One region of the Mesorhizobium sp. M0621 genome, then DNA from elsewhere that is predicted to be linked to it. Evidence: predicted binding sites of a transcription regulator. Region 1 holds the regulator's gene; each other region holds the start of a gene.
The links. The regulator PhoB, encoded in region 1, activates phosphate uptake and scavenging genes when phosphate is short. The targets are predictions, from matches to a motif close to TGTCATNNANCTGTCAT.

Region 2: NKI38_RS22430 (ceramide glucosyltransferase) is a predicted target of PhoB. The motif match lies at 5,849-5,865, and genes of this name have one in related genera.
Region 3: NKI38_RS18345 (PhoX family protein) is a predicted target of PhoB. The motif match lies at 1,058-1,074, and genes of this name have one in related genera.

Annotation. Positions count from the first base shown of each region.
Region 1 covers NZ_JAMYQF010000001.1:219,313-226,877, reverse strand. Annotated here, with positions in the region: gene NKI38_RS01195 (HlyD family type I secretion periplasmic adaptor subunit) at 1-568, opposite strand, end outside; gene NKI38_RS01190 (type I secretion system permease/ATPase) at 572-2,329, opposite strand; gene eglC (endo-1,3-1,4-beta-glycanase EglC) at 2,373-3,797, opposite strand; gene NKI38_RS01180 (transposase) at 4,422-4,772, shown strand; gene NKI38_RS01175 (IS3 family transposase) at 4,832-5,569, shown strand; gene phoB (phosphate regulon transcriptional regulator PhoB) at 5,674-6,363, opposite strand; gene phoU (phosphate signaling complex protein PhoU) at 6,380-7,087, opposite strand; gene pstB (phosphate ABC transporter ATP-binding protein PstB) at 7,113-7,565, opposite strand, start outside.
Region 2 covers NZ_JAMYQF010000036.1:41,035-48,599, forward strand. Annotated here, with positions in the region: gene araD1 (AraD1 family protein) at 1-957, shown strand, start outside; gene NKI38_RS22415 (ABC transporter substrate-binding protein) at 1,161-1,934, opposite strand; gene NKI38_RS22420 (2'-deoxycytidine 5'-triphosphate deaminase) at 2,036-3,130, opposite strand; SAM riboswitch at 3,229-3,306, shown strand; gene NKI38_RS22425 (O-succinylhomoserine sulfhydrylase) at 3,364-4,551, shown strand; gene NKI38_RS22430 (ceramide glucosyltransferase) at 4,566-5,717, opposite strand; gene apaG (Co2+/Mg2+ efflux facilitator ApaG/CorD) at 5,968-6,360, shown strand; gene NKI38_RS22440 (Hsp33 family molecular chaperone) at 6,404-7,435, opposite strand; gene argF (ornithine carbamoyltransferase) at 7,528-7,565, opposite strand, start outside.
Region 3 covers NZ_JAMYQF010000025.1:11,934-19,498, reverse strand. Annotated here, with positions in the region: gene NKI38_RS18355 (hypothetical protein) at 1-74, opposite strand, end outside; gene NKI38_RS18350 (hypothetical protein) at 390-848, opposite strand; gene NKI38_RS18345 (PhoX family protein) at 1,144-3,147, shown strand; gene NKI38_RS18340 (flavin-containing monooxygenase) at 3,303-4,484, opposite strand; gene NKI38_RS18335 (phosphatidylglycerol lysyltransferase domain-containing protein) at 4,835-5,872, shown strand; gene NKI38_RS18330 (ABC transporter permease) at 6,128-6,889, opposite strand; gene NKI38_RS18325 (ABC transporter ATP-binding protein) at 6,904-7,565, opposite strand, start outside.

The DNA.
Region 1 (7,565 bases):
GTTGCTGAATGGCCTGCTTCTGGGCCTGCAACCCGACAACAGACTGGCGATGCATGGCAACTCGCTGCGCGAGGATCGATTGTTCCGATCGAAACCGGGCGAGCCTGGCGTTGAATTCCTTCTGCTGTTCTCGAACCAGAGCCTCGAAATCGTCCTGGAACGGTGCTGGCGCAGCCTCTGTGATTGGGGCAAGCTGATCCAACCCGTCGCGTTCCGCCTCCAGCCGCGACGCGCTGGCCTTCAACGCGATCGACTGTCTCGTCAGCCGGTTGAGTTCGGCTTGCGCGGCTGTTCTATCCAGCAGGATCAAATCCTGGGCCTGCTGCACGCGATCACCTTCATGGACCAGCAACTCTTGGATGATGCCGCCCTCAGGATGCTGGATGAGGATGTTTCCGCCTGTCGCCGAGATGGTGCCTTGCGTGATAACCGCGCCGGACAACGGTGCACTGACCGCCCAATAGCCAAAGCAACCCACCAATATCGCTATTGCCGCGTATCCGGCGAATGCCACCCGCCGGATGTCGGTGCGTGCTGTGCCTTCCCAGGCGAGGCTCTGCGCTGTCATCTTCTACGATCCAAAGCGGACGCTATGAGGGGTGCTGCGGATCGTCGTGGCAAAAGACCCTGTCACCGCCGTGTTGCGCTGTGGGGGAAGGCCGATGCCGGCGATCGGCTGCCGCATCACGTCGCCGCTTGGACCGAAGGTTTCGATCACTCCAGCGCGCAGAAGCATCACGCGGTCGCAGGCCGCGGCGATCGAAGGGCGGTGCGTTATTGCGATTGTCGTAATGCCCGCCGCTTTCGCGGCGGCAAGCACTTCTTCGAGCGCGGCTTCGCCGCTGCCGTCGAGATGGGTACTGGGCTCATCCAGAACGAGAACACGCGGATTGCCGTAAAAAGCGCGCGCCAGTCCGATCCTTTGGCGTTCGCCGCCCGACAGTGCTCTGTCCGACGGACCTATTCTGGTCTGATAGCCGTCTCGCTGCTCCAATATCAGCTCATGCGCCCGGGCATTCTTTGCTGCCTCGACGATCGAGGCGTCATTCGCATCGGGTTCAAAGCGGGCGACATTTTCCGCGATCGATCCGGGAAAGAGCTCCACCTCCTGAGCGAGATATCCGATATGCCCGCCAAGCTGCTTCTCGTCCCAGGTTCTGAGATCGGAGCCGTTGATCCTGACGCAGCCGCTGGTCGCCTGGATCGCACCGACAATCAATCTCGCCAGGGTGGACTTGCCGGCTCCGCTCGGACCTATTATCGCAACCGCTTCGCCGGCGCCGATGTGGAAGTTCAGTCTCTTGATGATAGGTTCGGCGCCGGGCGTGGCATTCGGCGCGACAAAGATCAGGCCCTGCACGACAATTTCGCCGGACGGATCCGGCAAGGTCAGTTTTTGCGCTTGTGCCGGCTGGGCGGAAAGCGCCTTGTCTAACCGCTTCCACGATCGTCTGGCGTCGACGATCTGCCGCCATGACCCGATCAGTTGGTCGAGCGGCTGCAGCGCGCGGGACGACACCAGGGAAGACGCGAAGATCATGCCGGCCGTCATCTTCCCTTGCAGCACGAGCCATGCTCCGACACCGAGTATCGCCAGCTGAAGCATCATGCGTACGGCTCGCGACGTTCCACTGAAAATCGCGTTGGCCATCGACGAACGGTCATGAAGGACTAGCGCCTCCGCCACGTGCCTTCCCCACACTCGCGCGGCGTTTTGGACCATGCCCATGGCACGCAGCGTCTCCGCATTCCGGGCGAAGGCCTGCTCCGACAGGCTGGCAACAGCCGAGCGTTCCGCCGACAAGGCGTCATTCCTGCCGGTGGCAAACTGATTTGCCACGACCAGCGCAAGCAACAGCGCAGATCCCGCCAGCGTAAGCCAGAACAGCAAAGGATGGATGAGGTACAGCAGGGCGAGGAAGAACGGAGCAAACGGCAGGTCGAACAAGACCGCCGCGCCGCGTGACCTGATGAAGGCGCATACCGAGGCAAGGTCGCGTAGTGGAGACAGGGCTGCTCCGCCGGCGTACTTAGCCTCAAGCGAGACGGCGAATGTCCTCGCGCCCAGTCTGTTATCGACAGTGGCTGCAACGCGCTGCGTGTAAACGGAGCGGACCGCATCGAGGAGGCCGAGAAAGGCGAGTGCGAGAACCGCGATAGCAGAGAGGTAAAGAAGCGTCTCGACGCTGGAGGAAGGCAGGACGCGGTCGTAGACCTGCAAGAGATAGAGGGGGATCACCAATAGCAGGATGTTGATGAGGAACGAGAAAACACCGACATCGGCGATGGCGCGCCTCAAGACTGCCCGCAGACCAGACTGTGCAATCATTCCCGCGCTCCTAACAGCTTATGGCCCAACATGAGGGCGTCGCTTAGACCGAATGGTCGCCGGCGATGTCCAAGGGGTGGTGCTGCAGGTCGTCCAGCGTATAGGCGCGGATGTAGTCGATCTTCATCTCCGCCGGCGTAGCCAGATGGTCAGGAGGCTGGCCAGCAATGCCGCCCACCGCGAGATCGGCCAGCATATACATGGGATCGTGCATGTCGGCGGGCGTCGCCGCTTGAGCGACCTTTACACCATCGTAGGTCCAGACGAGCTCATCCTTCGTCCAGAGCAGGCCATAGGTGTGGAAACCGCCGGTGTCCGCAACGTTCACCGTGGACGAAACCTTCGTGTGCGCTCCCGTCTCATTGGTATGCGCCGTCATGTAGAGCGTGTTCAGGTCCTGGCCGCGCGTTTCGACAACGTCCAGCTCCGGCGGCCACGAGCCGTCTTCAGGAAGCAGCCAGAAGGCCGGCCAGGCTCCGGCCGTTTCAGGCAGGTCCGCCCGCATTTCGAAATAGCCGTAGGTTTGCGCGAAGGTGTCGTGGGTCGTCAGTATCCCCGAGGTGTATTCGTAGTTGTTGATCAGAGGCTTGATGTCCTCCGGCGCCTGCGCGGCGGTGATGGTGAGGACGCCGTTTTCAACGCTGAACGGGTGGACGGAACTGGTCGGGCCATAATTGGCGTCGATATACCACTGCAACTCGCCATTGCTGCTCAACGTGCTGCCGTTCGGCGCTCCCCACCAGAAATTGGAATTCCAGGTGCCGTCCTGCCCGTCCCGAAGGCTCAGCGTGTTGAAATCGTCGGAGAAGGACAAAGTCATGCCGGACTTGTCGATCGGAAGTTCGAACTGGGTGGGCTGCAACTTGTCGATGGTCGTATTCTTGAACACCAGGATCTCGTCGGATCCGAGGTTCAGCATCACGTTCGATTCCACCTGGACCATCTGCGAACGGACGGCATCGAACGAAGTGAAGTCATACCCGTTAAGGCGGACCGCATCGGTCGCACCGAAATCGAAGATAAGATCACTTCCATTTCCTTTAGAGATGGCGAAAGTATCGGCGCCGTCACCGCCGATCAGGACATCATTTCCCTTGCCGCCATCCAGCGTCTGATGACCCGATCCGCCCTTGATGATGTTGTCCAACGCATTTCCGAACGCATATCGATTGGCGCCGGTAACGACGAGGTTCTCGAAATTGTCGGGGAGCTTGTAGCTCATCCATGTGTCGATCGTGTCGATCCCTGCCCCGGGATCTTCAACCACCTTATTGTTGGTGGAATAGAGGTGATAGTAGTCGTCGCCGGCGCCACCGTAGATCGTGACATTGACGCCGGCGTCTCCCCAGAAGGAGTCGTTGCCGGAGGTGCCATGCAGTTCCGGCCCGGACCCGGTGGCCGAGAACCAATGAGTGGAAGCGCCGGTGTAGGGAAGAGGGATGCCTTTGGCGTTTAAGACCGTGCTCATCAGAAATCCTTCCTCATGGTGTCCGACCTGGTCAAATCATTCGGCGCAAGGTCCGGCGACCGCTTTCAAAGCAACGTTGCAAAGAACGAGATCGTTCCACGGAATCGTCATTCGATCCGAGATCGTATTGAATATTTGGAGCACACACAATGAATAAAGAGGATGGAACCCGCTGCAGGTCGAAGTAAATTTAGTAAAATTGTGTATTTGTGAAAAATACACGTCCTTTAAAGAACGTATATATAAATTAACTCAAATTAATTCTTGAGGTGCGTGGCTTGTTGGCCGGAGTCTGCGGGCAAGATAGCAGAGTTTGGGAAATCGGAGAACGCCAGAAACTGCCTGTCGCTTTGGCCCGAATGCGGTCATTCGAAAACTGATGGGGATGACCGCTCCTGGCGTCACGTGCTCGCTCCCCATCGATGAGACGAATGCAACATTCCAGCCTTCGCGGCCGTTGGCGACCGCCTGCTAATCGAGTTTTCCCGGTCACGATCTATCGGGACGGAACAGGCACCTAATGCATGTCGCCCAAAAGTGACCTCGGTTTGGAGTGCGCCCCTAGGGGTGGACAGATCGTCCTGAGGAATTGACCATGGCTGTCGGGTTTTCGGAGAGAGAACCGTGGCAAGACATCGTAGTTACAGCATCACGTTCAAGCGTCAGGTCGTGCAGGAATATCTGTCGGGCGAGACGCTGCACAGTTTGGCGAAACGGCACGATATCACCCGTACTCCGATCCGTGTCTGGATTGGCAAGTATGAGGCAGGCGGCTTCGATGAAGATACGGCTTCGGCCACTCTGATCACGGAATATGAGGCGCGGATTGCCGCGCTTGAGCGACTTGTCGGCAAGCAGGCTCTGGAACTGGAGTTTCTAAAGGGGGCTCTGAAAAGCGCTCCGCGGCCGAAAAGCGGGATTACGTCCGTCATCACCGGCCCCGTGGTCTCAGTGTCGCCAAAGGCTGCCGGCTGATGGATCTGGCGCGTTCCAGCTTTTATGACCGCCCGGAATGACCGGCCGATGATACCGCTATCGTCGAGACGATGGTCTCGATCTGCGACGAATTCGAGTTTTATGGCTATCGCCGCGTGGGCGCGGCGCTGCGTCAGCAAGGCTTTGTGGTGAACCACAAGAAGATCCGCCGCCTGATGCGCGACCACGGCCTGCAACCGAAGGTCAGACGCCGGTTCGTCGCTACGACCGACAGCAATCACAACAGTCCGATCTTCCCCAATCTGGCAAAGGACATCGTTCCGACCGGTCCGAACCAACTCTGGGTCGGCGACATCACCTATGTCGCGCTACCGATCCGCTTCGTCTACGTCGCCATCATTCTCGATGTCTGGTCGCGCATGATCGTCGGCTACGCTATCAGCCGCGCGATCGATGCCCGCCTGACGGGCGCCGCCTTGCGCGCCGCAATCGAGCGCAGAAAGCCACCGCTAGGCTGCGTTCATCATTCCGATCGCGGCTCCCAATATGCCGCCGAGACTTACCGGCAGCTTCTCGCCGGCCATGGTCTGGCCGGCTCAATGGGCCGCAAGGGCAATCCTTATGACAATGCCAAAGCGGAGAGCTTCATGAAGACCCTGAAGCTCGAGGCGGTTTATCCGATGGCGCTTGAAACCTTCGAGGACGTTGCCGAACACCTTCCCCACTTCATCGACCAGGTCTACAACAAACGCAGGCTCCATTCGGCGCTGGGATATCTCAGCCCGCAACAGTTCGAGGATCAACACATCCGGCAGACGGGCAAAACCGCAGCCTGATCAGTGTCCACCCCTAGGGGCGCACTCCAGTTTTGGGAAAACGACATGCATAAAAAACAAACACCTAAAGCGCGTCGCCTAAATCCGTTCAACCGCGACGCGCTTTAGTCTTCCCTGATCGCGTAGCCCGCCCCGCGAATGGTGCGGATCACGTCCGGCATGCGGCCATTGTTGACCGCCTTGCGCAACCGGCCGACATGCACGTCGACCGTGCGCTCGTCGATGTAGATCGTCTCGCCCCAGACATTGTCGAGCAGCTGGCTGCGCGAGAACACGCGGCCGGGATGGCGCATCATGAATTCGAGCAGGCGGAATTCGGTCGGTCCGAGCCGGATCTCGCTCTTCTTGCGATAGACCCGGTGCGATTCACGATCGAGCACGATGTCGCCGACCTTGAGCACGCTGGACAGCACTTCCGGCTTGGCGCGGCGCAACAGCGCCTTGACCCTGGCCATGAACTCCGGTGTCGAGAACGGCTTGACCAGATAATCGTCGGCGCCGGTCGAGAGGCCGCGCACACGGTCGCTCTCCTCGCCGCGCGCGGTCAGCATGATGATCGGCAGCCGCTCGGTCTCGGAGCGCATTCGCAGGCGCCGGCAGAGTTCGATGCCGGAAACCGCCGGCACCATCCAGTCGAGCACCAGAAGGTCGGGAACGTTCTCCTGCAGCCGGATCTCGGCCTCGTCGCCGCGCGTCACCACCTCGACCTGGTAACCTTCGGACTCCAGATTATAGCGGAGCAGCACGCCTAGCGGCTCCTCATCCTCCACCACCATGATGCGTGGCGCGATCATCGGCCGGTCACTCCTGTCATGCCGCCGGCGCGGACATTGCCGTCTCGTCCTGCTTCGGACGATTGGCGGGCAGCTGCGTACCGGTCAAAACATAATAGGCATTTTCGGCGATGTTGGTCACGTGGTCGCCGATGCGCTCGAGGTTCTTGGCACAGAACAACAGATGCGTGCACGCCGTGATGTTGCGGGGATCTTCCATCATGTAGGTCAGCAGTTCGCGGAACACCGACGTGTACTTGACATCGATGCGCTCGTCGTCGGCGCGTAGTTTTGCCAACGCCTCGGCGTCGCGGGCCGCATATTCCTCGATGACGCCCTGCACCTGGATCAACACCAGTTGCGCCATTCCATCGATCGAGTGCGAAAGGTCGCGCGGCGTGACGCTGAGGCCGACAGTACCGACGCGCTTGGCGATGTTTTTGGCAAGGTCGCCGATGCGTTCGAGATCGCCGGCCATGCGGATCGAGCCGACGACATGGCGCAGATCGTCGGCCATCGGCTGCCGCTTGGCGATCAACGTGATGGCGCGATCGTCGAGCTCGCGCTGACGCGCATCCATGATGGCGTCGTCGGAGACGACACGCTGTGCCAGCGCGTTGTCGGAATTCAAAAGCGCCTTGGTCGCACCGCCGACCATCGAGCTGGCGAGATCGCCCATGTCGCTGATGAGCTTGCTGATCTGACCGAGATCCTCGTCGAAAGAAGCGACTGTGTGTTCGCTCATGATCCTGTCCCTCGTATGCCTGAACTCAGCCGAACCGGCCGGTGATATAATCCTGCGTGCGCTTCTCGCGGGGCGACGTGAAGATCTTCTCGGTGCGGTCGAACTCGACCAGCTCGCCCAGATACATGAAGGCCGTCTGCTTCGACACGCGCGCCGCCTGCTGCATGTTGTGGGTGACGATGACGATCGTGTAGTCGGCTTGCAACTCGTCGATCAGCTCCTCGATCTTGGCGGTCGACAGCGGATCGAGCGCCGAGGCCGGCTCGTCGAGCAGGATGACTTCCGGCTTCACCGCCACGGTACGGGCGATGCAGAGCCGCTGCTGCTGGCCGCCGGAGAGGCTGAGGCCGCTGGCGTTGAGCTTGTCCTTGACCTCGGTCCAGAGTGCTGCCCGCTTCAGCGCCTGCTCGACGCGACCGTCCATCTCGGACTTGCTGAGCTTCTCATAGAGCCTGACGCCGAAAGCGATGTTTTCATA
Region 2 (7,565 bases), on a different contig from region 1:
ATCCGTGTCGTTGCCCGCAACGGCGGCAAGACCCGGATCATCAACGGCGCCCGCAGCGTCTACTCGCTGGCGATGGAGGCCGCCCGCACCGGCGTCGGCCTTGTCGCGCTGATCGAACGCAAGGGGCTTGGCGAGACGGTCGATCTCGAGGCGGCCTACAAGAAGGGACGGCTGCTGTCGCCGATCAACCATCCCGATCCGGCGCATCTGCACCTGACCGGTACCGGACTGACGCATCTCGGCTCAGCGGCGACACGCGATTCCATGCACAAGAAGCTCAGTGCCGACGGTGAAGAACAGCTGACCGATTCCATGAAGATGTTCCGCATGGGGCTGGAGGGCGGCAAGCCCGCGAAAGGCCAGATCGGCGTGCAGCCGGAATGGTTCTACAAGGGCAACGGCACGATGGCGGTGGCGCCAGGTGCGGCACTCCTGTCACCGGCTTTCGCCAAGGACGCCGGCGAAGAGCCCGAGGTCGCCGGGATCTACGTCATCGGCGACGACGGCGCGCCGTTCCGCGTCGGCTTCACGCTGTCGAACGAGTTTTCCGACCACGTCACCGAGCGCGTGAACTATCTGTTCCTCGCCCATTCCAAGCTGCGCAACGCTTCGTTCGGGCCGGAGATCCTGATCGGCGATCTGCCGTCCGATATCAGGGGCACCTCGCGCATCGTGCGCGACAACGACGTGCTGTGGGAAAAGCCGTTCCTGTCCGGCGAAGCGAACATGTCGCACACCATCGCCAATCTCGAACATCACCACTTCAAATATGCGGCTTTCCGCCAGCCGGGCGACGTGCATGTGCACATGTTCGGCACTGCGACGCTGTCCTTCGCCGACGGCATCAGTACTGAAGCGGGCGACGTGTTCGAGATCGAGGCCAAGGATTTCGGTCTGCCGCTGCGCAATCCGCTCGAGATCGAACAGCCGGTGAAGGTGGCGGTGAAGGCGCTGTGAGGCGTCGATGACAGCGTGATCTCCCCCCTCGTGGGGGAGATGGCCGGCAGGCCAGAGGGGGGCGCTGTCCGGCCAATGTCTCCATCACTTGGTTTTTCTTTCGAACCAGTCTGCTGGTGCAGAGAGGCTGGCGATCCTTCGCGCCCCCCTCTGCCTTGCCGGGCATCTCCCCCACGAGGGGGGAGATTGGCGGCTTCAACGCCTCAATAGATATCGAAGTCGAAATACTTGGCCTGGATCTTCTTGTAGGTGCCGTCGGCGACGATCGCGTCGATGGCCGCATTGAGCTTGTCGCGTAGCGCCGTGTCTTCCAGGCGAACGGCAATGCCGGCTTGTGTCTCCGTGCCCTTGACGTCGCCGACCAGCTTGCAGCAGCCGTCGCTTGCCTTCTTCAGCCAGTCCATCAGCACGAACTTGTCCGAGATCACAGCGTCAAGCCGGCCGTTCGTCAGGTCGGTGATCGCTTCTTCCTGGGTCGGGTAGAGTTTTGCCTCGGCGCCAGCCTTGCCATATTCATTCTGGGCATAGTCGGCCTGCGTGGTCGAGGCCTGCGCGCCGACCGTCTTGCCGGCAAGGGCTGCCGGTTCGGTCGAGGTGAGATCGCTGTCCTTCGGCGCCACCAAAGCGAGCGGTGTCGTATAGTATTTGTTGGTGAAGGAGACCTGCTTCTTGCGCTCCTCGGTGATGCTCATCGAAGCGATGATGGCGTCGAACTTCTTCGCCTGCAGGGCGGGAATGATGCCGTCCCAGTCCTGGGTGACGATTTCGCACTCGACCTTCATCTGCGCGCACAGCGCATTGGCGATGTCGATATCGAAGCCTTCGACCTTGCCGTCCGAAGTGATGGTGTTGAACGGCGGATAGGCGCCCTCGGTGCCGATCTTGATTTTCTCGGCTGCCTGCACCGATAGAGAGCCGGCCGCCAACACCAGCATGGCAGCGCCTGCTGCCGATATGATCCATTTCGAAATCTGCATTTTCTTGGTTCCCCTTGAACGCCGCCAGCTTGACGACCAGCAAGGCAGCCAAGCATGGCGAGCCAGCGCAGGCAAGTATTTTGCCTGGGGGGTAGTGGGGTTCAGCGCGCGGCGCGGAAATGCTTGGACAGCTTCAGGCCCTGCGCCTGGTAATTGGAGCCGAGATCGGTGCCATAGAGCGCCTGCGGCCGCTTCAGCATATGCTCGTAGACCAGACGGCCGACGATCTGGCCATGATCGAGGATGAACGGCACTTCGTGGCTGCGCACTTCCAGCACCGCCCGGCTGCCGGTGCCGCCGGATGCCGAATGGCCGAAGCCCGGATCGAAGAAGCCGGCATAGTGGACCCGGAACTCGCCGACCAGCGGATCGAAAGGCGTCATCTCGGCGGCGTAGAGCGGCGGCACATGCACCGCTTCCTGGCTGACGAGGATGTAGAACTCATCGGGGTCGAGCACCAACTCGCCGGCGCCGCTCTTGTGGATCGGCTCCCAGAAGTCGACGACCTCCTGTGCGGCGCGTTTGTCGACATCGACGAGACCGGTGTGATGCTTGCCGCGATAGCCGACAAGCCCGTTTTGATCGCCGTTGAGGTCGATCGACAACGCGATGCCGCCGCCGGAGATGTTCGGCGGCTCGGTGGCAACCAGCATCTCCGTGCGATGCAGTTCGTGCAGTTCGGCTTCCGACAGCAGCGCATTGCCGGTGCGGAAGCGTATCTGCGACAGGCGCGAGCCGGTGCGCGCGACGATCGGGAAGGTGCGCGGGCTGACCTCCAGATAGAGCGGCCCGTGATAGCCGGCGGCGATCTTGTCGAACTCATGGCCGCGATCGGTCATGACGCGGGTGAAGATGTCGAGCCGCCCGGTCGAACTCTTGGGATTGGCCGAAGCCGAAATGTCCGCCGGCAATGCCAGGCTTTCAAGCAAGGGCACGATATAGACGCAGCCGGTCTCCAGCACCGCGCCCTCGGCCAGGTCGATCTCGTGCAGTTGCAGCCGGTCGAGCTTTTCCGAAACCTTATGGTTGGGACCCGGCAGGAAGGAGGCACGCACCCGCCAGGCCTTGTCGCCGAGCCTGAGATCAAGGCTGGCCGGCTGGATCTGGTCGGCGTCAAGCGCACGCGCCGACTTCAGCGCGCCGGACTGGAACAGCGCCGAGATGTCCTGATCGGGAAGAATGCCTGTCTGCCGCAAGGCTCTGCTCCTAGAGGGCAGGCTTTTTCGGAACCTGCTTGGTACAAACCTCTTAATGAAGCCGGCAATTGACGCAAGCGTGGCACGGGTCTAAAGGGTCATTATCCCGTGGTGATTTGGCCGGTCGGCTTGCAGCCACGTTAAACAAGTCGCTAAAGGACCGTCGGGCCGCAAGGCCGTATGGACCGGTTGCGACTTTCGCGGCCGGTTTTTTTGTGTCTGGAAGAAGAGCGATGAGCACCAACAAGCGCAACTGGAAGCCTCAGACGGCACTCGTGCACAGCGGAACGCTGCGTTCCGCTTTCGGCGAAACGTCGGAAGCGATTTACCTCACCCAGGGCTACGTCTACGAAACGGCGCAGGCCGCCGAAGCCCGTTTCAAGGGTGAGGAGCCGGGCTTCATCTATTCGCGCTACGCCAATCCGACCGTCGACATGTTCGAAAAGCGCATGTGCGCGCTGGAAGGTGCGGAGGACGCCCGCGCCACCGCCTCCGGTATGGCCGCGGTGACGGCAGCGCTTCTGTGCAGCGCCAGGGCCGGCGACCATATCGTGGCGGCGCGCGCGCTATTCGGCTCCTGCCGCTGGGTGGTCGAGACGCTGGCGCCGAAATACGGCATCGAAGCGACGCTGGTCGACGGCACCGACATCGCCAACTGGGAAAAAGCGGTGAAGCCGAACACCAAGCTGTTCTTCCTGGAGAGCCCGACCAACCCGACGCTGGAAGTGGTCGACATCGCCGCGGTTGCCTCGCTTGCCAATTCGATCGGTGCCAGGCTGATCGTCGACAATGTCTTCGCCACGCCCTTGCAGCAAAAGCCGCTGCAGCTCGGCGCCCACATCGTCGTCTATTCGGCGACCAAGCACATTGACGGCCAAGGGCGCTGTCTCGGCGGCGTCATCCTGTCGGACAAGAAGTGGATCGACGAGAACCTGCACGACTATTTCCGCCACACCGGGCCTAGCCTGTCACCTTTCAACGCCTGGACGCTGCTGAAGGGCTTGGAGACGCTGCCGCTGCGCGTACGCCAGCAGACGGAAAGCGCGGGCCGGATCGCGGATTTCCTGGCCGAGCGGCCGGAAATCGCCCGTGTCATCTATCCCGGCCGGGCCGACCACCCGCAGGCCGATGTCGTCAAGAAGCAGATGTCGGGCGGCTCGACGCTGATCTGCCTCGACGTCAAGGGCGGCAAGCAGGCGGCCTTCGCCCTGCAGAACGCGCTCGACATCGTGCTGATCTCCAACAATCTCGGTGACGCCAAGAGCCTGATCACCCATCCGGCGACGACGACGCACAAGAATTTGAGCGACGAGGCGCGTGCTGAACTCGGCATCGGGCCGGGCACGCTCAGGCTGTCGGTCGGCCTGGAAGACACCGACGATCTGCTGGAGGATATCGCGCAGGCGCTGAAGGCCAAATAGGAGGCCTTTGGCTTTCAGGCGCCGGACGGCGTCTCTTCCAGCTCGGCCGCCTTTGTGCCGATCGTCATCGCATTGCCGCGCCACTCGACGGCACCGCCGAGCCAGCCGCGCGCCCACATCGCCGGCAGAATCAGGTCGCGCATTGCCATCGCCGCGACCATGCGTGGCGACAGGTACCAGCCCTTTGAGCGGGCCAGAATGCACTCGGGAAGGTAGAAGGCTGCCAGCACGGCAATGGCGGTTGCCCAGAGGCTGATGCCGGCGCTTGCCGCCGCAATCAGCGCCAGCACCAGCGGCACCACCGCGCCAGTCAGGATTTCAGGCGCGAAGAACAGGGGAAAGGTGACGCGGCGCAGGCGAGCCCAACGGGCCTGGCGCGACCAGATCTCGCCAAATGTGCGCAGGCCGAGCGGCTGCTCGAAGGGCGAGGCGACGAGATTGACGCGCAGGCCGAGGCCATTGACCAGCTTGGTCGCGGCGGCGTCCTCGGCGATCTCGGCGGCCAGCGCGCGGATGCCGCCATTGGCATCGAGCATCGGCTTGTTCCAGAGCATGCTCTTGCCTTGGGCAAAGCCAAGGCCAAGCGCCTCGCCCGCATATTGCCAGCGTGCCTGCAGCGTGTTGAGGAAAACGCATTCGACTTCAGCCCAGAAGCCGGCCGGCCGCGAACCGATCGGCGTCGAGCAGACAAGGCCAGTGTCCGGCCGCCATGCAGCCATCAGGTGCTGGACGTAGTCTCTCGGCATCAACACGTTGGAATCGGCCAGGATCACCCAATCGTGCCGCGCCGCTTCCCAGCCCTTGACGCAATTGTTGAGTTTCGGATTGGCGCTGATGCGGTCGTCGCCGACCAACAGCCGGGCCGGCACCTTGGGAAACAGGACAATCGCCCTGTTTATCAGTTTGACCACCGGATCGTCGGCATGGGCGACGCAGAAGACCAGCTCGTAGCGCGGCCAGTCGAGCGAGAAGGCGCGCTCCAGTGTCTCGTGCGTGAAGGGTTCCACGCCACGCGACGGCACGACGATCGACACCGGCCGCGGCTTGCCGACGGGCGGCGCTATAATGCGGCGCCGTTTCAGACGCGACGCGGCAAGCACGATGCTGGCGAGATTTGAGAGGATGAGAGCAGTTGAAAGCGCGGCGGCTATGAGAGTGAGTTCCATCGAGATCCGGTAGCTCCAGGAAAGCCGCCCACCAGAACAATCTAGGGGGATGACGACAGATCTCAACAGTTCGACAGAGCGCCCGAGTCGCGCGGCATTGATCGGCACAGACCATCATTGACCATTGTCACGTGTCACTTAAATGACATTCTTTGCCGGCACCTGCACATCAGACCGCGATGACAGGATGCGTACCGTTGACCGGCCACCACGGAGCGCCGAAAGTTACAGGATTGTTTTGGAGCCGCTTATGTACAGCGCCGTCACGCGCAACATCGAAGTGCAGGTCAGGCCGTTCTATCTGGAGGACCGCTCGGATCCGTCCGAGAACCGCTATGTCTGGGGCTATCAGATAACGATCGACAATCAGTCGGACGACTTCGTGCAGCTGTTGTCGCGCTATTGGCACATCACCGACGGCACCGGCCGGGTCGAAGAGGTACGCGGCCCAGGCGTCGTCGGCGACCAGCCCGAACTCAATCCCGGCGACAGCTACCAATACACGTCCGGTTGCCCGCTCTCGACACCGTCCGGCATCATGGTCGGGCACTACACGATGCGCAACGAGCGGGGCGAGACGTTCGACATCGCCATCCCCGCCTTTTCACTCGACCTGCCGGGGACGCGGCGGACGGTGAACTAATTTGCCTCGCCGGCCGCGAGGCAGCCGGCGAGGCGTGTTTTCTCTACTGAGCCGCAAATTCCGCCGGGTCGAAGTCGTATTGCTTCGAGCAGAATTCGCAGGCGACGTGGATGCCGCCATCTTCGGTGCTGTCCTTGATCTCCTGCGCGGAGAAACCCTCCAGGATGCCGCGGATCTTGTCCCGGGAGCACGAGCACTGGTCGGCGACCGGAACGCCGCCAAAGACGCGCACGCCATGCTCGTGGAACAGCCTGTAGAGCAGCCGCTCGGCGCCGATCGTCGGGTCGATCAGTTCGGTCGGCTCGATGGTGCCGAGCAGCGCCAGCAACTCCTGCCAGGAATTGTCGGCCGGATCGTGGATCTCCTCGCGCGGATCGCCATCGCCGCCAGGCAGGTCCGGCACACGCATGCGCTCTGGCGATTGCGGCAGGAACTGCGCCAGGATGCCACCGGCGCGCCACTGCTCGCGGGCGCCGCCAGGGCCGGGCGTCAGCAGCTTGGCCACCGAAAGCCTGAGATCGGTCGGAATCTGCTCCGACTGACGGAAATAGGTGCGTGCCGCATCTTCCAGCGTCTCGCCATCGAGCTGGACGATACCCTGATAGCGCTGCGTGTGAGCGCCCTGATCGATGGTCAGCGCCAGCACGCCGGTGCCGAGCAGGGTCTGCTGGGACGTTTCGCCCGCCGCGACCAGCGCTTCCAGCCGGTCGGCATCGAAACGCGCATAGGCGCGCAGCGCCGAGGGTGTGGAAAAATCCGCGACCAGCATGTCGACAGGCCCGTCGGTGCGGGTCTGCAGGATGAACTTGCCCTCGAACTTTAGCGAAGTGCCGAGCAGCACCGTCAGCACACAGGCTTCCGCCAGCAGGCGGGCGACCGGCTCGGGATAGTCGTGGCGGCCAAGGATGGCGTCGAGCATTGGCCCGAGCTGGACGGTGCGGCCGCGCACGTCGAGCGGGCCGACCTCGAAGGGCACGACGTGATCGTCGCCGGCGTAGCCGAATTCGCCGAGTTTGGGGTGATGTTCAGTCACTTGATAGGTTTCCAACATAACAAAGCTCCAGGGCGCGGCCATGCCGCCCTGTCGGGAGCATGCGTCGAAACGCGCTTGATTTGCGTGATGTGGCGCAAATAGGCATCACACCCCGGCAGATCAAGCTCCCAGGCTCAAGCGCCGAGACACCAGGCGAGCACGGCCTTCTGGG
Region 3 (7,565 bases), on a different contig from region 1:
GCAATGATCAACGCCAGCGCAGCCGCGGATCTGAGCGCCAGCCAGCAACAACGGGTCGTGACCGATCTGTGCATCCTGATCTCCGTCGATTGAGCCGGCGCGCCCACCCTCAACGTTGCAGTTGCAACCAACATCGCCGAAAGACGTGGTGCCCGGAAGCGACCTCCGACCGTTGCGGTTGTCCCCTAGGACCTTTGCAAGCGCAAGGTTGGACTAAAGTCCTATTCGTATGCTATATTAGCTTCGTATGAACGGCGCCGCGACCGCCATCGCCGACGGGAGACTGGCTTTCCCGATGTCTGGGCGGCGGCAGATGCCGAACATCAAGGTCACCTCCGCCGGGGGCGGCGGAGGTGACTGTGAGGTTGGCTGTTGCTTCTGGCCTTGCCTCACAATGCCTCGAGGCGACTGAAATCGTCCGCCGTCGCCGGACGTTCGACGATCGTGCGGCCGAGAGCATCCTTCATCTCGAAACGGCCGTTCTCGATCTCTTCCCTGATGCCGTCGGGATGCTCGACCTCGATCTTGTTGCCGTCCACTTCGACCTTGTCGCCGGTGGCCGCATTGACATGACGGCCAGCTCCGCCATTGCCGGATCCGGAATTGTCGGTTCCGCCATGAGCGTTACCGGCGCCATTGTTACCACCACCGGCCCCGGAATTGCCGCTGTTTCCACCGTTTCCACCACTTCCGCCACTATTTCCGCCATCCTTGGCGTGCGCGGCTGCGGCAACGATGCCGGGAGCGGAACCGTGGAAGGCGAGTTGACAGGGAGCGATGGCCAGCGCCAATGCCGATGTCGCTCTCAGAGCCAGCCAGCGATAGCGGGCGGGGATCGATCCACGCATCTCGGTCTCCTTTTTCATCAGGCCGACGCCGGCGTTGGCAAACCGCCGATCATTGCCGACATAGCCGCTTTGGCGTAAGGGGCCCGCGACCGATGCCGCGCCAACAGGGACCTTTGCGTGGCCCGATCAGGGACCTTGGTCCCCACGTTGCGCAATTGCGAAAGGGTCGGCTGCCGAGACCGTGGAATGCGATTGAAAGCGGTTTGAGGTGTCACGAAAATGTGATCGACCGGATATAAGGGGTTAAACAGGCAACACGCTTCAGCCATCCCCCCGAAGCCAGAGGCAAAGCCCAATGACCGAACATCGCTCCGCCGACGCCCGATTCCGCACTAGCCTGCTCGAGGAAAACGACGGCCCGGCCACCAACCCCACCGACAACCGCACCATGGGCGAGATCATCGCCACGAGGTTCTCGCGCCGTCGCTTCCTCAAGGGCTCGCTCGCCGTCTCGGCTATCGCCGCCACCGTCAGCCCGCTGGCGCTGGTCAGCGCCGACGAAGCGCGGGCAGCGGAAGGCTCTGCCTTCGCGTTCGACGAGCTGGAGGCAGGCATCGACGACAAGCACCATGTCGCACCCGGCTACGACGCCGATGTGCTGTTGCGCTGGGGCGATCCGCTGTTTGCCGATTCGCCGGAGTTCGACCCGACGAAACAGTCGGCGCAGGCGCAGGCGAAACAATTCGGCTACAACAACGACTATGTCGGCTATCTCCCGATCGACGGTTCGGCCGAACACGGCCTGCTGGTCGTCAACCACGAATACACCAACCCGCATCTGATGTTCCCGGGCATCGTCAGGATCGTCGACAAGGACGGCAAGAAGTCGGCCGAGGTCGCACCGCTCTCTAAGGAGCAGGTCGATGTCGAGATGGCAGCCCACGGCGGCACCATCGTCGAGATCCGCAAGGTCTCCGGCAAATGGCAGGTGGTGCGCGACGGCAAGCTCAACCGCCGCATCACCTCCAACACCGAAATGGCGCTGTCCGGTCCGGTCGCCGGCCACGACCGCGTCAAGACCAATGCCGATCCGTCCGGCACCAAGGTGTTCGGCACGTTCAACAACTGCGCCGGCGGTGTCACCCCCTGGGGCACCTACGTGATGGCCGAGGAGAACATCCACGGCTATTTCTCCGGCGACCTGCCGGAGGGCCACAAGGAGGCCGCCAACTACAAGCGCCTGGGCATTCCCGAAGGCGCCTATGAGTGGGCCGCACATTACGACCGTTTCGACCTTGCCAAGGAGCCTAACGAGGCCAACCGCTTCGGCTGGATCGTCGAGGTCGATGTCAACGACCCGACCTCGACGCCGAGGAAGCGCACCGCCATGGGCCGCTTCAAGCACGAGGGCGCCGAATCGATCGTCGCCAAAGATGGCCGCGTCGTCTTCTATCTCGGCGACGACGAGCGCTTCGACTATGTCTACAAATTCGTCACCAAGGGTACGTTCAATCCGAACGACCATGCCGCCAACAAGGATCTGCTCGACGACGGCACGCTGCATGTCGCCAAGTTCGCCGAGGACGGTTCGGTCGAATGGCTGCCGATCGTCTTCGGCCAGGCGCCGCTGACGACCGAAAACGGCTTTGCCAACCAGGCCGACGTGCTGATCGAGACACGGCGCGCCGCCGACCTGCTCGGCGCCACCAAAATGGACCGCCCCGAAGACATCCAGCCCAATGGTGTCAACGGCAAGGTCTACGTCATGCTGACCAACAATTCGAAGCGCAAGGCCGACCAGGTCGATGCCGCCAACCCGCGCGCCGAAAACGCCTTCGGCCACATCATCGAGATATCGGAGGATGGCGGCGATTTCACTGCCACCAAGGGCAAGTGGGAAGTGCTTTTGAAATGCGGCGATCCCTCGGTGGCCGATGTCGGCGCCACCTTTTCGACGGCAACGACGGCCAATGGCTGGTTCGGCATGCCCGACAATTGCGCGGTCGACTCGGCTGGGCGCCTATGGGTGGCCACCGACGGCCAGGGCCCGAAAGCCACCGGCCGCACCGATGGCCTGTGGGCGGTGGACACCGAAGGCTCCGCGCGGGCGACCTCGAAACTGTTCTTCCGCGTGCCGATCGGCGCCGAAATGTGCGGTCCGCTGTTTGCGCCCGACGACCAGACCGCCTTTGTCGCCGTCCAGCATCCGGGCGACGGCGGCGAGGACTGGGAGCCGTTCGGCCGCCCGTCCTACTATGAGGACCTGTCGACACGCTGGCCCGACTTCAAGCCCGACATGCCGGTGCGGCCGTCGGTGGTCGCCATCACCAAACAGGGCGGCGGCAAGATCGCGGTCTGATCGCTTATCGACGTTGGTAGAGCCGCACAGGGACGGCGGAGCAGAATTCTGCACCGCCGTAACGCTTGAAAGTCGCGGCATGGATCTGGGGTCTGCGCTGCATCGCTGCGCTCCTTCCGCCCGTGGATGACGAAGCGTCGGGCCTCGAGTCGAAATCAGCGTGCGGCGCCGGATGATGAGCCAGCGATCCGCTTGGCGATCGCCTTGGCCAGGATGCCGGCATTGGCGAAACAGCCGCGAATGCTTGGCCGCATGCCGGTGAACCACAGCCCGGGCAGCTTCGGATCGGCTTGCCCGCCGTTGAAGAGCGGAACGCCCTTGCCGTCGAGCACGCCAAGCTTGCCGACCATGGGCTCGAGCCCGGTGCGGTAGCCTGTCGCGGCAATGACGATGTCGGGATGGATCAGGCTGCCATTGGCCAGGATCACGCCGTCGCGGGTGAATTCCCGTATCGCCGGCACCACGGTGATCTTGCCCGACTTGATGGCGTGGACGGCGCCATCGTCGGCGGCGATCGCGGTGTAGTCCGAGGTCAGCCGGCTGGCGCCGCCCGAGGGCGCCGGCGGCAGGCCGAATTTGGTCAGGTCGCCGAAGACCAGGCGCTGCGTTGCCGCCATCACCGCATCGGCGATCCGCAACGGCAAGCGCGCCATGAGCGGCGAAAGCCTATGCACGGCGATCTTGCCGATCCGCTTGGGCAGCAAAGCGGGGCCGTTGCGGGCCGACAGCCAGATGGCGGCCGTGTTTATGCCGGCCAGATGATTGAGCGCGTCGAAACCCGAATTGCCGGCGCCCACGACCAGCACTTTTTGGTCCGCATAGCCCTGCGCGTTGCCGAAATCCGCCGAATGGATGATGCGGCCGGCGAAACCCTTCATGCCTTTCCATTCGGGAATGAACGGCTGCCTGTCGCGGCCGGTGGCGATGACGACATTGCGGGCCAGGCGCAGTCCGGCGCTGGTCATCAGCGCCCAATGATCGCCCTTGAAGGCTATCTCTTCGACAGCGACTCCGAACTGAACCGGCAGCCGGTTCTCCTCCCTGAAATCATTCATATGGCGGATGACGGCCGTCCTTTGCGGGAACGCAGGCGTGCCAGGGGGATAAGCAAGGCCGGGCAGCGAAGAAAGATCACGATGGGTGTTGAGGTGCAACTGCTGATGCCGCCGGTGCCAGGGCTCGGCCAGTCGGCTTTCCTTTTCCAGGATCGCCGTCGGCACGCCGGCGTTCATCAAGGCATGCGCCGCTGCCAGTCCGGCAACACCGGCGCCGACGACGATTGCCGGCTCGACTGTTATCGGCAGGTCCGCAACCGATCTGATTGTCATATCAGCCATTCACTCTCGAATCCCATTCGACCATTGCAATAAGCTCGCAGGGCGCTGTAACCGTTTGATCCCGCGCAGGATCCATACAGCAAACCGCCACCGATTTTCGAGCCATACGATTTTCGAGCCACACGCCGAACCGTGGTTGCGCTCTATATGGCATATGCGCGATATCAGCGGTAATCAGGTCGCGGCAATGTGATTGATTCGAGGCTCGGGGGCTGGCGGGTCTCTGTTATCCCCCACGTGTGTGCCCGGAGCCGAGTTCGGTTTTCGAGGTCATGCGCAGAATCAAAGTGTTACGGCACCTTTGCGCGTCTTGAACGCGCGGCGCTGTGGCGGCACGCGGAATCTCGACCATGCCCTCCTTGCGGATCTATTTCGACAAAATCCTTGAGGGCGCCGCGCCCGAGGTGGCGCGGCGGGAGCTGACGCATATCGAGCGCCTGGCGCTGGTTCGCCGCCATGGCGACTTCTCGCTCGCCTATTCCAGCGCCGTGCAAAACAAGCTTTCCTATTTCGGCGACGCCGACGGCTACATCGCCTTCGGCACCAAGATGAAGCATCATTTCGCGCTCGGCGATCCGGTGGCGGCTCCAATGCTGCGGCCCGACTACATCAGACGCTTCGTCGAGACCGCCGGCAGCCCGTGGTTCGTGCAGATCGGCGAAGAGACCGCACGCGTGCTGGCCGGGCTCGGCTACAAGGTCAATCGGCTCGGCATCGATACCCGCCTCACCCTGCCCGATCATGATTTTTCTGGAAAGCGCAACGAGACCGTGCGCTACTCCGAGCGCTGGCTGCTGAAGAAGGGCTTTTCGTTCGAAGAGGACAGGCGCACGATCCACCTCGACGAGATCGCACGGCTTTCCCAAAACTGGCGCAGCGACCGCATTGTCAAGCGCTGGGAGATGGGCTTTCTCAACCGCCCGTTCGCCGACCATCTCGGCATCGACATGCGTCGTTTCGTGCTGCACGGTCCCGATGGCGAGCTGGTCGCCTTGCTCGACTTCGACCCGTTGTATCGCGACGGCAAGGTCATCGGCTACACCACCGCCTTCAAGCGCAAGCACATCGATGCCTCGCCGCATGCCGAGATCGGCCTGACCAAGTACGCCGTCGACCGTTTTCGCGAAGAGGGCATCTCGGTGGTCACGCTCGGCCTGTCGCCGCTCGTCGACATCGGCCCGAGCGGCTTTGCCGAAAGCGACTTCTGGCGCAACACTTTTCAGCGCGCCTACGATTCGCCATGGGTCAACCGGCGCAGGTTCAACCTGCAAGGCCAGGCGGCATTCAAGCGCCGTTTCCATGGCGTCGAGGAGCCGGTCTACATCGCCTTCCGCGAGGGGACCTATGTCGAGATGCTGGGGCTGCTGCGGCTGGTCAAGGCGATTTGATGTGGCTTACAGGACTTGGGTTCCTCGCCCCCGCGAAGCGGGGGAGAGGTGGCCCGGCGAAGCCGGGACGGAGAGGGGGACGCCATTCGCCAAGCCAACCCACCGTGGGCAGAGCACAAGGCCTGATGGTACGAAGCCCATCAGGAACCCTCGAACAACAATCTCCCAGCCGCCGCGAAGACCCCTCTCCGTCCCGGCTACGCCGGGCCACCTCTCCCCACTCTCGTGGGGCGAGGAACCCAGGTCCTGCCAGGGTCAGTTCCTCAGCCGATAACCGGTCCTGAAGATCCAGGCGACGATGGTTATGCAGACCAGCAGGAAAACGACAGTCATGCCGAGGCTGATGCCGACCGAGACGTCGGATTTGCCGTAGAAGCTCCAGCGGAAGCCGCTGATCAAATAGACGACCGGGTTGAACAGCGTCACCGTGCGCCAGATGCCGGGCAGCATGTTGATCGAGTAGAAGCTGCCGCCGAGGAAAGTCAGCGGCGTGATGATCAGCAGCGGTACCAGTTGCAGCTGCTCGAAACTCTTTGCCCAGATGCCGATGATGAAGCCGAACAGGCTGAAGGTCACCGCCGTCAGCACCAGGAAGGCGAGCATCCAGAACGGATGCAGGATGGTGAGCGGCACGAACAGCGACGCTGTCGCCAGGATGATCAGGCCGAGGATGATCGACTTGGTCGCCGCGCCGCCGACATAGGCGATGACGATCTCCAGATAGGAGACCGGCGCCGACAGAACCTCGTAGATCGAGCCGACGAATTTCGGGAAATAGATGGCAAAGGAGGCGTTGGAGATCGACTGCGTCAAAAGCGACAGCATGATCAGGCCCGGCACGATGAAGGCGCCGTAGCTGATGCCGTCGATCTCGGTGATGCGCGAGCCGATGGCCGAGCCGAAGACGACGAAATACAGCGATGTCGAGATGACCGGCGAGACGATGCTCTGCAGCACGGTGCGAAAGGCACGCGCCATTTCCATCCGGTAGATCGCCCATACCGCGCGAAAATTCATGACCGCGCGCAGGTTCATGGCTCTCTCCTCACCAGATTGACGAAGATCTCCTCGAGCGAGCTGTTTTGCGTGTCGATATCGCGGAACTGGATGCCGTCGGCCTCGAGGTCGCGGATGAGCGAGGCGACGCCCGGCCGCTCGGCCTGGTTGTCATAGGTGTAGGTCAGCTGCCCGCCATCGCCCGACAGGTCCAGCGCGTAGCTTGAGAACGCCTCCGGAATTGCCGTCAGCGGATTGCGCAGTTCCAGCACCAGCCGCTTGCGGCCGAGCTTGCGCATCAGTTCGGCCTTGTTCTCGACCAGGATGATCTCGCCGCGGTTGATGACGCCGACGCGGTCGGCCATCGCCTCGGCTTCCTCGATGTAATGCGTGGTGAGGATGATGGTGACGCCGTCCTCGCGCAGCCGGCGCACCATCGCCCACATGTCCTGGCGCAGTTCGACATCGACGCCTGCGGTCGGCTCGTCGAGGAACAGGATGCGCGGCTCATGCGACAGCGCCTTGGCGATCATTAGCCGGCGCTTCATGCCGCCCGACAGGGTGATCGCCTTGGCGTCCTTCTTGTCCCACAGCGACAGGTCACGCAGCACCTTCTCGACGAAGGCCGGGCTGGCCGGCTTGCCGAACAGGCCGCGGCTGTAGTTGACCGTCGCCCAGACGCTTTCGAAAGCGTCGA